Regions from separate parts of the Exiguobacterium sp. Leaf187 genome, predicted to be linked through region 1. Evidence: riboswitches for the same ligand, from Rfam matches in the RefSeq annotation. Region 1 holds a riboswitch; the other holds the start of a gene.

Region 1 (8,008 bases):
CGCAAGGGAAGAACCCGTGATCCGTGTTTGTCCCGACGGATGGACCATCAAGGCTGCATCGATTCCTTCCAGTAACTGATGTTTGACGAAACTGCCTTTCGCACTGCCGTTCGGTCCACCTTCCTCGGCTGGTGTTCCAAGGACAACGACACTCCCGCCGACTTCATCGAGCACTTTACTGAGCGCGATCGCCGCTGCGACGCTCGTCGTGCCGATGATATTATGACCGCACGCGTGACCAATACTCGGCAACGCATCGTATTCAGCAAGAAAGGCAATCGTTGCGCCTGGTCGGTCGCTCGATTTCTTCGCGAAGAACGCGGTATCATGCCCAGCGACGCCGAGTTCTACTGTAAAACCTTCCGCCGTTAGACGCTCCGCATGGAGCCGCGAAGCAAAGAATTCCTCATTCCCGATTTCCGGCGTTGCATGAATCCGGTGACTTGTCTCAAGATACGATTCCCGTTTTTGTTCGATATCCTGTTCAATCGTCTCTACCCATGTCGTGCGTACTGGTGTCGTCATACTGTCCACTCTCCTTTTGAAATTATTCGCCGATGTCGCTCAGTGGAACGAACGTCGGGATCGTACTGCCTTTGTATTCTTTTTTGATGAAGGCCGCGACATCTTTTTGTTGATACAGCGATGCGATTTTTTTCAGTTCTTTTTTGTTCTTGTCTTCCGTCCGTGTCGCGATGATGTTGATGTATGGTTTTGCTGTCTCGTTCTCATGAACGATCGAGTCCTTGATCGGGTTGAAGCCAGCGTCAACCGCGATGCCATTGTTGATGATAGACGCCGCGACGTCCGGTAAGACGCGTGGCGTTTGTCCGGCGACGATCGGAACGATTTTCAGCTTCTTCGGATTCTCGACGATCTTATCGACCGAACCGTTACCATCGAAGTCGTCCGGTAGCTTGATCAGACCTGCTTCTTGCAGTAACAAGAGGGCGCGTCCCATGTTCGTCGCTTCGTTCGGAACAGCGATTTTTCCGCCATTTGGAATATCTTTGACATCCTTGTATTTATCCGAGTAGATCCCCATCGGTGCGATGACAGTCGTCGCAATCGGCGATAGCTTCAAGTTATGTTCTTTCTTGAAAGCGTTGAAGTAGGAAATCGTCTGGAAGGCATTGGCGTCGATCTCACCCTCAGCCAGTGCCATGTTCGGCTGGACATAATCGGAGAACTTGACGAGTTCGATTTTGATGCCTTCCTTCTCTGCTTTTTTGGCGACATAATCCCAAACTTGTGTGTCTGAACCGCTGACACCGAGCTTGATCGTCTTTTCGTCTTCTCCTGATGCTGCGCACCCGGCAAATAAAATCGTCGTGAGTGTTGCTCCAATTGCTACTGCTTTTTTCATGGCTGAATCGCTCCCTTGATTAATGTCTTCTAATTTTTCGTGCGACGATGTTGCCTGTCGTCTGTAAGCCTTGGACTAAGATGACGAGAATCCCGACCGTGATGATCATGACTTTCGTGTCGAATCGTTGATAGCCATAAGTGATCGCTAAGTCGCCGAGACCACCGCCTCCAATCGCACCTGCCATCGCTGACGCCCCGATCAAGCCAACCGTCGCGATCGTTAAGTTCAGGATGAGTGAACCGAGTGCTTCCGGTAGGAGGAAGCGGAAAATCGTTTGAAACGGTGTCGCGCCCATCGCTTCTGCTGCTTCAAGAACGCCTTTATCGACTTCGAGTAAAGAACTCTCGATCAGACGCGCCATGTACGGTGCAGCGTAAAAGACGAGCGGGACGATGGCGGCTTCTGTTCCGATCGATGTCTGAACGATCAAGCGCGTCAACGGGATGATCGCGACGAGTAAGATGATGAACGGAATCGAGCGGAAAATATTGACGATACTGTTGAAGAACGTGAACAGCGGGACATTTTCAAGCAATGCTCCTTTTCGCGTGACGACAAGCAGGATCCCGAGTGGTAAGCCGATCAAGGTCGAGAATAAGAGCGAAACGGATACCATCGTCATCGTCTGCAAAAATGCTGTCCAGATATCACTGTAATTAACTAGCATGAGCAAGTACCTCCTCGACCGTCACCTGTGCCTGATCGATGTAGTGTAACGCTCGTTTCACTTCAGTCTGCTCACCAATCAACTCGATGAGTAAGGTGCCGAACGGCGTATCCTGCAACTCCGTGATACTACCGTGCAAGATGTTGATATCGACGTCAAAGCGTTTCGCAACTTGCGATAAGAGCGGCTGCCCGGTGTGATGTCCGAGGAAATGAATCTTATAGATCGGATTCGCATTCCGGGACTCGATCAACTGGCGAATCGATGCTGGAATCTCGTCGTGCATGACGGAGCGGACGAAGTTCTGTGCTGTCTCGGTCTGCGGGTTTGAAAAGACATCAAAGACCGTTCCTGACTCGATCAGTTTCCCAGCTTCAATGACAGCGACGCGGTCGCAAATCTCCCGAATGACGCCCATCTCGTGGGTGATCAAGAGAATCGTGATTCCGTACTCCGCATTGATCCGTTTTAATAACTGGAGAATATGATGTGTCGTTTGGGGATCGAGTGCTGACGTCGCTTCGTCACATAAGAGGACGGAAGGTTGCGTCGCGAGTGCCCGGGCGATACCAACGCGCTGTTTCTGCCCACCCGACAATTGATCCGGATAATGATCCGCCTTGTCCGCGAGATCGACGAATTCGAGTAACTCCGTCACCCGGCGGCGAATTTCGTCTTTCTTGACGCCTGCGAGAACGAGTGGTTTCGCGACATTCGTAAAGACCGTGTTCGCATTCAATAGATTGAAGTGCTGAAAAATCATCCCGATCCGTTGTTTTGCTTGGCGCAATTTTTTCGGAGACAGTTGCGTTAAATCTTCTCCATCGACCGTCACCGTTCCTGACGTCGGTCGTTCTAATAGATTGACACAGCGGAGCAGTGAACTTTTTCCGGCACCGCTAAAGCCGATGACACCAAAGATTTCGCCTTTCTCGATCGTCAGGTCGACACCGTCGAGTGCTGCGATCGTCTGATCTTTCGTGACGTACGTTTTTTTGACTTGATGAAATGCGATCATTCCGTTTTCCCCCTTCATTCAACAAAAAAGGTCCCTTCTTGAGAAACAAGAAGAGACCTGGATCCGCACAGTGGCAGAATCCACTCCACTCATCTCTCAGACATCTGTCTGATGGAATTGGCACAGTGCTCATAATGAGTCTGTTGCCGAGGTTTCGTAGGGCCAGTCCCTCCACCTCTCTGGATAAGTATTGCGGTATGAAATTTGTATGTGTGTTGTTGCGTTGTTGCTTATGTCGTAAAACTAATTTTTACATTACGGGTCGAAACTTTAAAAGTCAACCAACTTTGCAAAAATAATCCATTTGGCGCATATCGATGGATGAACAAGTTATGAGTTAGCTTACTCAACGGATCATGATTCGTCAAGAAAGATTTGACAAGTCATTTTTGGTCGTGCTACCATCGTTTCAATGATTATTCCGACAATTCCAATATGATATTTATCAAGAGTGAACGAGAGACCTGGCTCTATGACTTCACGGCAACCTGCAATCTGTAAGGTGCTCCGACCAGCAAAGCGCGGCTTTGGATGATACGGTGAAAAACTCGTGGGCGTCCAAGCAGTGACGTCGACGAGTTTTTTTCATGAATGGAGGAAAAATAGTAATGATGAACTATCCTGTATTGACTGGTGCTGAAGCGTTCTATTTTCAAGGGGGATCGATCGGCATTCTAATCTGTCATGGTTTTAACGCCACACCGCAAAGTGTCCGGGACGTCGGTGAGGCATTCGCTGCTGAAGGTTTTACCGTCTATGCCCCGCGCTTACGTGGACATGGAACGAATGTCCGCGAGTTTGAACAATCGACTGCTCGATGTTGGAAGCAAAGTCTGCAAGACGGCTATGAACGTTTACAAGAAACATGCGATCAAGTCTTCGTCATCGGTCAATCGATGGGTGCGACGCTTGCACTGTCACTCGCCGCTGACGGCATTCCGTTTGCCGGCATCATTACGATCAATGCCGCACTCTCCGTTCCTTCTTACGAAGCACTTTCGTTCGAGGACGGTCCACAGTACTTACCGGAAGGGGCACCGGACATTAAGCGAGCAGCCTTCGAAATCATCTATGACCTCGTTCCGAGCCGTTGTGCGTTCGAACTCGTCCGTCTGATGGATGAAACGAAAGGACGCTTAGGATCAATCCTTCTGCCGACATTAATTCTCTACTCGGCGACCGATCACGTCGTTCCGCCGTCGAGCTCGGATTATCTGCATCAGCACATCGGAACGAATGATAAACGAAGCTACTGTTTACTGAACTCGTACCACGTCGCGACCCTCGATCATGATCAGGATTTGATCGTTCGTGAGACGATCCGCTTTATCGAACAATCGTGTCAGTTTTCGCAAGAAACAGGCTGAATCAAAAAAAACAGCTATTCGTTTCTATATGGAAGCAAATAGCTGCTACAGATTGTAAGCAAAGCGCAATTTTCTCTAATGGGAGGATTGCGCTTTGTTCATTTCAAATCGTTTTCCTGGGACAAGCATCGACCTCGTCCTGTTAATCAAGATGACGCTTCTTCAACATGTATTTAGTATTTCCTACATGCGACGTACCATCAAAGAGATCTAGACTAACATGACATTCCGTTAATTTTTAGGTCTTGGGTTGAAGGAATAGGTACCCTATTTCTCTACATTAGACGCGTTGCCCGAAAGCAAAAAGACAAATTAGATTAAGACGTCATATACAGGAGAGTACAACAGATCCGGGGAGTGAAAAAACGACGCTTCAAGCAATGCTTACTTTCATTACCGTGAACCTCGAAAAGCCTACAAATTGGTTCTTGGATCCCTCAGGGAATCCACGTTTCTTTAACATTTTAGTAATTAATACATACAACAACCCCTCATTTCAATTACGAAGTGAGGGGTTGTCTACAAGCTGAAACTCCCATATTTAATTATAGGATTTTTTTCTCACTTTTTTCTTTTTTAGCTGCTTTAAAGTTAAGATAAATGGTACACCCAACAGCTGCGATTAAAAAGATTATCCCGTACCCTATTTCAAAGTTAAAACCATAATACAAGATTGTGACTGTAACTAATACAATCAAAACTAATCGTATGCTAGATTTATGGTATTTACTCATTTGTTTACCTCCAATTCCTTACATCAACAGTTATCGTTGTTTGATCTTTTCAATTTATCCATTAAATAAATCCTTCAAAAACACTATACCTTACACCAAAAACCTTCGAAAGGTTACATACAAACGAGAAAAACAGTAAGAGTTTTCAGTTGATGAATCCTTATTGTCTTTTTAATTACTTATATACTCTATGTTTAGAGTTAGCTAACTCACGATAAAGAACTGTTACAAGTAGTAATTAGTTACTTTATTCTTTTAGTCCTAGCTTTCTTTATCATTCATCTCGAGTTTAAAAAAGTGACTAAAAGAAGCTGAGACTTAACTAGCTGAGTTTAACGAAAAAAAAGAATCGCCATCACTCAGGATGTGCAATTCCTTTTTATCATCTGTAAAACTGAGTTATATCCCAGCCTTCGCCTTTTTTCATTTATCGTTCTTGGTGTTGCACCGATTGGAGCGGCTTCGGTTTTCCAGGTACCTCATGGCAATGACGGCAACGTGGCTCATACGATTCCGACGCTCCGACTAGGATGATCGGATCATCGTAGTTCGCTGGTTTCCCGTCAATCAAACGTTGTGTCCGGGAAGCCGGATCCCCACATGAAAGACAGATCGCTTGTAGCTTCGTCACGAATTCTGCACGCGCCAGTAATTCAGGCATTTTCCCGAATGGCTCTGCCCGGAAATCTTGATCAAGGCCTGCACAAATGACGCGTTTTCCGTCTTGTGCGAGTGCTTCGATGACTTGTACGATCTCATCATCAAAGAATTGAACTTCATCAATGCCAACGATTTGTGTTTCTTCTGCTACTGCCGCGTAGAGATCACGACTCGTCGCCATCGGAATCGCTACGACAGAGTTGCCAACGTGAGAGACGACATGCTCTTCATGGTACCGGTCGTCGATTGCTGGCTTGAATACTTGCACGGGCAGTTTGCCGTACTGCGCCCGTCTGACACGACGAATCAACTCTTCCGATTTCCCGGAAAACATACTGCCACAAATTACTTCGATCCAGCCGTACTGATTTATTACATGCATCATCGTCCGACACCGTCCTCTAAAAATAGTCACTTTAACGAGTATAGCTCGAAACGGTATCGAGAAAAAGGGTTGACTTCCGGAAATCAAAATTCATTTTTTCTTTCCCTAGAATTTTTGTCCTTTCATTCCAACTGCCCCCTATTTCCTGTACACTGAAGAAGAAGATTCTCACGAAAGAAGGTGTCCCCGATTCATCATCTCTTACATGACATCCTGCACCAATATGGTGCCCTTGGTCTCTCCGTCCTTCTCGCAGGTGGTATCGTGGGATTGCCGGTTCCTGATGAGACCCTGCTCGTTTTGTCCGGATTTTGGATGCATCAAGGCAATCTACCACTCGTCGGTACGATTCTCGCCGCTTACGCCGGCAGTTGCATCGGGATGACGATCAGCTATTTACTCGGATTAAAACTCGGTATGCCACTACTACACCGCGTTGGACCGAAAATGCGTATCTCAGAAAAACATATTCTTTCCGCTGAAGCCGGATTTCGTCGTTACGGAAAATCGGTCTTGATCATCGGTTACTACATACCTGGTCTCCGCCAACTCTCTGCCTTTTTTGCAGGCGTCTCAAAAATGCCGTTTCGCGTTTTTGCGAGTTATGCATATACAGGTGCCTTGATTTGGATCAGCGTGTTCTTAGGCGCCGGTTATTTCGTCGGCCGCCATCTCTCGTTCCATAAAGTCATGGACTATGTCTTGGCACATCCGGAAGTCATGCCCTATTTAATCGGGATTGCTGGCGGAATCGCCTTCTCGTTCGTCTTGAAGACGTATCTCGCGTATCGTTCACAATTCAGTCTATACAAAAACAGCCTGCTTCCGTAATGGAGGCAGGCTGTTTTTTTAAGAACCGACAAGTAATTACTTGCGGCCGTATTTTTTGTTGAAGCGATCGACACGACCATCTGCCGCGTTGAACTTTTGACGACCTGTGTAGAATGGGTGCGAGTCTGAAGACACATCCACACGGATGAGTGGGTACTCGTTACCATCTTCCCAAGTGATCGTTTCGTTCGAAGAACGAGTAGAACCGCTTAAGAATTTGTACTCAGTCGTTGAATCCATAAATACTACTTTGTTGTAGTTAGGGTGAATTCCTTGTTTCATGGTTGATTTCTCTCCTTCCGCCCTGGTTCATTTGCTGAGCCAGAGTAAGTTACCTTCCTATACTAAACGATTTTTTTATGCGTCGCAATAGTTATTTTTCTGTCGTCGTTTCCTTCTTGACGGTACGTGGTTTAGCTGGCGCGCGTCGGACCGCCTTCTTCTGTTCTTTCTCGAGTTCGACGAAAAATTCTTCATTATTTTTCGTATCACGAATCTTACGCAGGAACGTATCGACGAACTCGTTCGACTCGTTCATCGTCCGGCGAATCGCCCAAAGCGCATCAAGCTGCTCTTTCGGAAGCAACAGTTCTTCCTTCCGTGTACCGGACTTCCGAATGTCGATCGCTGGGAAGATTCGACGCTCTGACAACTTACGATCAAGATGCAGTTCCATGTTGCCAGTTCCTTTGAATTCCTCATAGATGACGTCATCCATGCGCGATCCTGTCTCGACGAGTGCTGTCGCAAGAATCGTCAAACTACCACCGTGTTCGATGTTTCGCGCTGCACCAAAGAACCGTTTTGGCTTATGGAACGCAGCCGGATCAATTCCGCCAGAGAGCGTCCGACCACTTTGCGGTACCGTTAAGTTATAGGCCCGTGTTAGACGCGTGATCGAATCCATCAAGATGACGACATCCTTCTTGTGTTCGACGAGCCGCATCGCCCGCTCGAGGACCAGTTCAGAAATTCGG
Region 2 (8,008 bases), on a different contig from region 1:
GAAGAACTCGTTCAAGAATATAAGGATCGTCGTTCGAAACGTGGCGCCCATATCACAAGCATCGCTAAAGAAACATTCAAGCAATATTTGACAGAGCATCCGAACGCACCCGTTTCTTAAGGTTTTTCGACCTCATCCGTGATGTGGTCCGCTACGTTGATTCGGTCAATCGTATAGTGATCTGTATGATGGATATAATTCGCACACGCGTTTTTCAAAGGTGTCCGGTAACTGAACGTCGCATCAATCGATGATAAGGCTGCCTTGATCGTATGCGAGTGACAGACGATTAGAATTCGTTTCCCTTCATACATGCGTGTCGCTTCCTGTAACGCATCGAACACGCGATCCTGGATGGCTTGTTCCGTTTCAAGACCCGGCACAAGTGTCGTATCGTTCGCTTGAACAGCCTCGTAAATCGCTGCGACTGGTTCACCGGAAGCGGCTCCGAATTCGCGTTCGACAAGTCGCTCGTCTGTCGCTGTAATCGTTAAGCCAACAGCACGACCGATGATTTCCGCCGTCTCAACGGCACGCGACAAGGGACTTGCTACTAAGACATCCCACTTTTCATTCGATAGATAAGCGGCGCTGAGTTCCGCTTGTCTTCTTCCTGTTGCATTCAACGGGATATCTTCTCTTCCTTGAATCCGTTCGTTTAAGTTCCAATCCGTCTGACCATGCCGCACTAAACAAATTTCAGTCATGTCTCTGTCTCCCTCATTTAAGAAATATGACTGATTGTATCATGTTTTCCATTCGGAAGTTGTCGAGGTGGCAACAGTAGTACCTGACAGGTGAAATGTTCAATTCGTTCAAGCAATCGTTCGATCTTTAACGGATTTTCCGTCTGAGCGAAACTAGCAAGTGAGTGCGTACCATTCGGAAAGGAAAACAAACGAACATCGGCTCCGACATCCGCTCCCTTCTCAACGAAATGCAAGGCTTGAGAAAACGGAACAATCGGATCTTTTTTACCGTGCAAGAGCATGATTGGCGGAGCATCCGACGATAAATGTGTGACGGGTGAGACGTGCGTCATCAGCTTGCGCCATTCTTCTCGTCCCCCCTTGTAGAACTTAATATGGGCAATCCAAGTCTGAATGAAATTAAACAGCAAAAAGTTCGTCGGTGGATATAAAGCGATCACACCACTGATCAATGGCATGTGCCGCTCATCGCGCTCACCAACGAAAGCAGATGGGGCAAGTGCCGTCGTCAGCATGAGTGCGGCTCCGGCTGAATCTCCCCATACCATCATCCGTCCTCTTAGAATGCGAAGACCCTCTGCTTCCTTATTCAAAAAACATAACGCATCCCGTACATCTTCGAGGTTATCCGGAAAATAACTGCCCTCTTCGAACAAACGATACTCAATACTACAGACGGCAACTCCGAGTTCAAGTAGTCGATCAACGATTGGACTAAAGCAGAACATGTCATCGCGCTCTCCACGAACGAATGCACCACCGTGTGCATAGATGGCAACTGGAAACGGTCCTTCTCCTGGTGGATAATAGAGATCGAGTTGTAAGATGCGGTCTCCCACCTGTTTGTAGGTGAGCGTCCGCGGTGCAAGTTGTTTTTCTGTGAGTGGCAAGGCGGGTTCGGTCCATCGAAGTAGTGCACCATAATTGTTCCAGATACTCGCTCCCGCTGCTGCCGTCGTCAATAATGCAGCTCCCCCCATTAGCCATGCAGTTTCACGTTTCACTTGATCACCTCCAAAAAGACGTGCCAGTTTCTTCACTTTATTATCCTTTTACCCCGTTTTAAAAGATGTCGAACGTCTCGGTATTCCTACTTGACGCTTCACCAGCGTTCCGCTATAGTGAGAAAGTCCAAATCGGAATTGTTACGTTTTAATAATGGAGGTATCATATAATGAAAAAAATTATTCCTGCTTTAACAATCGCCTTCGCGAGTGCAAGTGTCCTCGCCGCTTGCGGTTCGAATACCGATTCATCGACTTCAGATAAAACCCAGACAGAAGTCTATGCATCGACGTTCGCAACAGCTGCTATTGCCCGCGAAATCGGTGGTGATCAAGTCGACGTCAAGATGATCGTCCCACCTGGAGCAGATCCTCACTCTTACGAGCCGACGTCAAAACAACTCACTGAAATTGCTAAGGGTGACTTGTTCCTCTTAACGGGCACGACGCTCGAGCCGTATTCGAAAAAAATCCAAGAGAGCTTAAAAGGCACGGACGTCCGCTTCATTGAGACGAGTAAAGACGTCAACTTGCTAGAATCGGATGCTACGCTTCATGCACATGAAGAAGAGGGGCATACAGAAGACGAACATGCTCACGAAGAAGAAGGGCACGATGATCACGCAACGGACGAACATGCGCATGAAGAAGAGGGTCATGACCACGGAAAATACGATCCACACGTCTGGCTCGACCCTGTCAACGCAAAAGCAATGGCACACTCGATTACAACTGCTTTATCAAAAGAAGTACCAAAAGACAAAGCAACATTCGAGAAAAACTTAAAAGCGTTCGATCAGCAAGCTGATGAATTGGACGAACAATTTAAACAAGCCGTCGCTGATGGATCAAAAAAAGAACTTCTCGTTACGCATGCCGCTTATGGTTACCTCGCAGAACGATATGGTTTCACACAACTGCCGATCGCGGGAATTTCTCCTTCCGATGAACCGTCACAAAAGCAACTGGCCACTTTAGTGAAAGAAGCACGGATGCATGATTTGAAATACGTCGCGTTCGAAGAGACGGTCTCACCGAAGGTCGCACGTGTCATCCAAAAAGAAATCGGAGCTGAATCCGTGACGATTCATAATCTAGAGTCGGTCACGAAAGCGCAACAAAACAGCTCGTACTTCAAGTTGATGGAAGAAAACGTCCAAACATTAAAACAAGCACTTCAGTAAAGTACAGTTGACACGCGTTACTCAATGCGGTACGGTAAGAAACGTGTTTTACAACAATTGAATGACTTCTTTTTATCGCGAGAAACGGAGGGACTGGCCCAATGATGTTTCGGCAGCGGACGATTTGATTCGTACTGTGCCAAATCCAGCAAGCGAAAGCTTGAGAGATAAGAAGAGCGTCTTTTTTCATAAAGACCTCCTTCTTTCTTGCGAAGGGGTCTTTTTTTGTACCTTTGAGAAACGAGGTGTCAACAATGAATGAAACGATCACGCCTAACAAATGGGCACTGCTTCCCCTCGTCGTATTCCTGGTCCTCTTCATCGGAGCCGGGATCTTCTATGACGACTTTTACAAATTTCCGATCCTTATCGCCGCATTGATTGCTTTAATCTTTGCTGCAATCACAACGAAAGGATCCATCAATCAAACGGTCGAACGAATCGCAACCGGTGCCGGAAATCCCGATATCATGATCATGGTCTTCATCTTCTTATTAGCCGGTACGTTTTCTGGAACGGCAGAAGCAATCGGTGCCATCGATGCGACCGTCAATGCTGCTTTGACGTTCCTACCTCCGTCACTCCTGATGAGCGGTCTGTTCGTCATCGCTGCCTTCATCTCGATGGCGATGGGGACATCTACCGGAACGATTGCCGCGCTCGCGCCGATCGCTTTCGGTATTCATGAAGCAACAGGCATCAACGTCGCGATCGCAGCAGCATCAGTCGTTGGGGGTTCGATGTTCGGCGATAACTTGTCGTTCATCTCAGATACGACGATCGCTGCCGTTCGAACGCAAAAAACGAACATGCGTGATAAGTTCCGAACGAACTTCATGATCGTTCTCCCGGCTGCCATCTTGACGGTCATCTTACTCGCATTCGTTTCTGGTTCTGGCGATGCGGTAACGGCTAAAGCATTCGAGTTCTACAAATTGATTCCATATCTCGCCGTCATCGTCCTTGCACTATTTGGTGTTAATGTCATCCTCGTTCTCGTCGGTGGTACATTGCTCACTGGCATCATCGGTATGATTGACAATAGCTTCGGTTTAAGTGGGTTCGTCCTTTCGATGTCAAAAGGAATGATGGGCATGGCAGAGATTTCAATCTTGACGCTCCTCATGGGTGGTCTCGTCAGTTTGATTACGTTCAACGGTGGAATTGCTTACTTGAAAGAGACGCTGACGCGCAAGATTTCACAGCGTCGCGGTGCCGAATTCAGTATGGCGGCACTCGTTAGTGCGACGAACCTCGCAACGGCGAACAATACGATCTCGATTCTTGTCGCTGGACCACTGGCAGCTGAAATCGCCGATACGTATGAAATCGATCGCAAGAAATCAGCGAGTATCCTTGATATCTTCTCTTGTGGTATTCAAGGCATCATTCCGTATGGGGCACAACTATTGATTGCAGCAGAATTGACGAAGACGGCTTCTCCTGAACTGATTCCGTATCTGTTCTATCCGTTCCTCCTCTTCGTTTGTGGATCAATCGCCATCTTCTTCGGATTGCCACGCATGAAGAAGACAGCTGCGAAGCAAGAAAAAATTTCTTCCTAATCATAAAAACAGGTCCGATCGCTATGATCAGACCTGTTTTGTTATTTTTTCTGCTTTGCTTGTCTTTCTAAGATCAAATAGGCGATTGCCGGAAGTGGAAACTGAAGGAGTCCAGCACCTCCCCACACCCATGGATTACGTCCTGACTTTCGTGCACTGAAAAACAGACTCACTGCTTGTGTGACCAGCAAGGCACCAATACTAAGCCAAGCTCCCTTTGATAGCTTTTTATTCTTTTGAGCCATCTGTTATCCTCCTTTTTCGGACAGGCATTCAGATTTTATTACGCTTCTATTTTATATCATATCCTATTTCTCCATGAGCATAGAAACGGACGTCTTCGTTCGTTCATGCTAAACTAAACGAGCAAATCTAAACTACGTTTTATGAGGAGGAGTAACACATGCAATACGCAAAACTTTCAAACGGTATTACGATTCCCCAAATCGGATTCGGTGTCTGGCAAGTAGATGAAGAGACAGAAGCACCTGCTGCTGTCGCTGAAGCACTACGTGTCGGCTATCGTCACATCGATACAGCTGCTGTCTACAAAAACGAGCGCGGTGTCGCAAAAGGAATCAAGGAAAGCGGCGTGAAACGTGAGGATCTCTTCTTAACGTCAAAAGTCTGGAACGATGATATTCGTGCCGGTCGGACGAAGGAAGCATTCGCAGAATCGCTCGAACGTCTCGAAACAGATTATCTTGACCTCTATCTCATCCACTGGCCGGTCGAAGGCTATATCGAAGCGTGGAAAGCAATGGTTGAATTGTACGAAGAAGGCAAGATCAAAGCGATCGGTGTCTCGAACTTCAAGGAACATCACCTCGATACATTGGCAGAAGAGGGATTGATGGCTCCAATGATCAACCAAGTCGAATTGCATCCACAATTGCCGCAACACGAACTACACGAATACTTGCAAGATCACAATATCCAAGTCGAAGCATGGAGCCCACTCATGCAAGGGAAATTCCTCGAAATCAATGATTTCAAGGAAATCGCAGAGAAGCACGGCAAGACACCTTCACAAGTCGTCTTACGTTGGCACCTCGACAACGGCATCGTCGCTCTTCCGAAATCCGTCACTCCAGCACGCATTGCGGAAAACTTCGACGTCTTTGATTTCCAACTCGATGCTGATGATCTTGAGAAAATTGATCGTATCGCAACGGATGTCCGCCTCGGACCAGATCCGGACGAAATCGATTTTTAATCTAAAGGTTATCGTAAAAAAAGAACGGCTTCCATGTGAAGACGTCTTGCTTCATCTGAACGACGAGAGACCCGTTTCCAGTCTACGACTTGGAAGCGAGTCTCTTTTTTTATGCTTGAAGCTGTTCAGACATAATAAATTAAAATCGTATCTTCCGCTTCTTCTGCTTTTTGAAAATAGGCACGTAAATCAGCAAACTGTTCCCAGATATCCTCGAATTCGCCCGGTGTTCCAGCTTCATCATGAATCGAAGCGAGTGCCCGTTGATCGAAATTCCGCATCACCTCAGCCGATATGATGAGGAGTGGCAAGGGAAGAATACCGACAATCGCCGCTTTTTCTTCGTTGACGATCAACTCTTCGCCAACGATCGCTCGTCCCAGGTTGTAATGTGTGTCTTGATCAATGTAGATATCGATTTGATTCATCAAATGATAGATGGCGTTCGTCTGTTCGAGAGCGAATAATTGTTCATGATCGGGTTGTGTCTCATGAATGAATAAAATCCAGTCCATGATGATGTGGGGATCGTTTCCGAACGACTCCCAGACCGCATCCGTGACGCGGACGAAATGTACGTTTTCCATTCTCCCCCTCCCTTCTGTACTCTGTATTCCCTTTTTAAATTCGTTCTATACAAAAAAAGAGCCAGATTTCTCTGACTCCCTTTCCTTAGATCGCTTTTTCATCTTCTTTTGATTCCTGCCATGCTTCAAGCGTATCTTTCCCCGGCAAGTTCGGAATCGAGTCCGCATAGAATCGCGGCTCTTTCCCTGCTTTTCGTTGTGTCATGTAATCATCTAGGGCAAGCTTCGCTATCTTTGCAAGACGGAAAATCGCATACAGATTGACGATCGCCATGAGTCCCATGAAGATGTCCGCTAACGCCCACACGAGACTAGCCGACTCGACAAGTGAACCGAAGACGATCATGACGAGGACGAGTACGCGGTATGCCATCATGACTTGTTTATTTTCACGGATGAAGTTGATGTTCGATTCACCGTAGTAGTAGTTTCCGACGACGGAACTAAACGCAAATAGGAAGATGGCGAGTGCCATGAATCCTGTCGCAAATGATCCAACTTGTGATGCAAGTGCGCCCTGTGCTAAATCAATACCAGCTAAGGCATCTCCATTCGCATCTTTTGTCGGAACTCCACTGACGAGAACGATCATCGCTGTCGCCGAGCAGACCATCAATGTATCGACGAAGACCGCGAATGATTGAATCAAGCCTTGTTTGACCGGGTGAGAGACTTCCGCTGTTGCCGCTGCGTTAGGTGCTGAACCCATACCGGCTTCGTTCGAGAACAAACCGCGACGAATACCATTCAGAACGGCCGCCCCGATTGCTCCCCCTGCTAATGTCTTAAACTCGAATAATCCTTCTTGGAAAATCAATTTAAAGACACTTGGTAATACTTCAAGATTCGTCACCATGATATAGAGGGCGATTAAGATATAACCACCTGCCATGATCGGAACCATGAATGAAGCGACTGTCGCAATACTGCGGACACCACCAAAAATGATCAGTGCCGTCAAGACGACCAATCCGACCGTAATCCATATCTTATCCACGCCATATTGACTTTGTAGAGAAAGCGAGATCGTATTCGATTGGACAGAGTTGAAGACAAAGCCAAATGAGATCGTGATCAGAACACTAAAGACGATTCCTAACCACCGTTGTCCAAGTGCTTTTTCCATGTAATATGCTGGACCACCACGCCATTCTTTTCCGTCACGTACCTTGTAAATCTGAGCAAGCGTACTTTCGACGAATGCTGACGCCGATCCAATCAAGGCAATTAACCACATCCAAAAGACTGCTCCCGGACCGCCGAGTGCGATTGCAGCCGCTACACCCGCGATGTTTCCGGTACCGACACGTGCTGCCGTACTGATCGCGAATGCTTGAAACGGGGAGACACCGTCTTTTCCATCATCTGTCCCTTGGAACAATAAGCGAATCATCTCCGGAATCATCCGGAATTGAACGAATCGCATCCGAAATGTAAAATAAATGCCTAACACGACGAGTAACGTGATCAATACATTTGTCCATAACAAATCACTGACTCTATTCACTAACGTCATTAATTCCTTTTCCATCAAATCTCCTCACTTCCATCCATCTTTTCTCTCTATTTGTATGTAAGTTTTTTTCACATGTGATTTATCATACGCAATTTTTTTTGAAAAATCAAACTCATCTATACCTTAGGACGCAAAAAAAGTGTCAAACCTCACATCAGATGTCAGGTTTGACACTTTCACATAAACAGTTTTTAGATTAGATGAACAGATTCAGATTGGCACCGTC

The links. A riboswitch is a leader RNA that binds a small molecule or an ion and turns the genes downstream of it on or off. The one in region 1 is predicted to bind S-adenosylmethionine.
Region 2: linked by a shared signal. The riboswitch ahead of ASF99_RS14145 (Na+/H+ antiporter NhaC family protein) and the one ahead of ASF99_RS13540 (alpha/beta hydrolase) in region 1 are both predicted to bind S-adenosylmethionine.

What each region holds. Positions count from the first base shown of each region.
Region 1 is NZ_LMPR01000009.1:1,834,955-1,842,962, forward strand. Features, by position in the region: gene ASF99_RS13520 (M20 family metallopeptidase) at 1-525, opposite strand, end outside; gene ASF99_RS13525 (MetQ/NlpA family ABC transporter substrate-binding protein) at 548-1,366, opposite strand; gene ASF99_RS13530 (methionine ABC transporter permease) at 1,386-2,036, opposite strand; gene ASF99_RS13535 (methionine ABC transporter ATP-binding protein) at 2,026-3,054, opposite strand; SAM riboswitch class I at 3,141-3,244, opposite strand; SAM riboswitch class I at 3,494-3,595, shown strand; gene ASF99_RS13540 (alpha/beta hydrolase) at 3,663-4,421, shown strand; gene ASF99_RS13550 (thymidine kinase) at 5,583-6,197, opposite strand; gene ASF99_RS13555 (DedA family protein) at 6,381-7,031, shown strand; gene ASF99_RS13560 (type B 50S ribosomal protein L31) at 7,068-7,313, opposite strand; gene rho (transcription termination factor Rho) at 7,405-8,008, opposite strand, start outside.
Region 2 is NZ_LMPR01000011.1:12,756-20,763, forward strand. Features, by position in the region: gene ASF99_RS14125 (YwpF family protein) at 1-120, shown strand, start outside; gene ASF99_RS14130 (histidine phosphatase family protein) at 117-707, opposite strand; gene ASF99_RS14135 (alpha/beta hydrolase) at 725-1,714, opposite strand; gene ASF99_RS14140 (metal ABC transporter solute-binding protein, Zn/Mn family) at 1,885-2,898, shown strand; SAM riboswitch class I at 2,968-3,072, shown strand; gene ASF99_RS14145 (Na+/H+ antiporter NhaC family protein) at 3,153-4,463, shown strand; gene ASF99_RS14150 (hypothetical protein) at 4,505-4,708, opposite strand; gene ASF99_RS14155 (aldo/keto reductase) at 4,867-5,679, shown strand; gene ASF99_RS14160 (hypothetical protein) at 5,805-6,266, opposite strand; gene ASF99_RS14165 (alanine/glycine:cation symporter family protein) at 6,352-7,797, opposite strand; gene ASF99_RS14170 (CoA-disulfide reductase) at 7,979-8,008, opposite strand, start outside.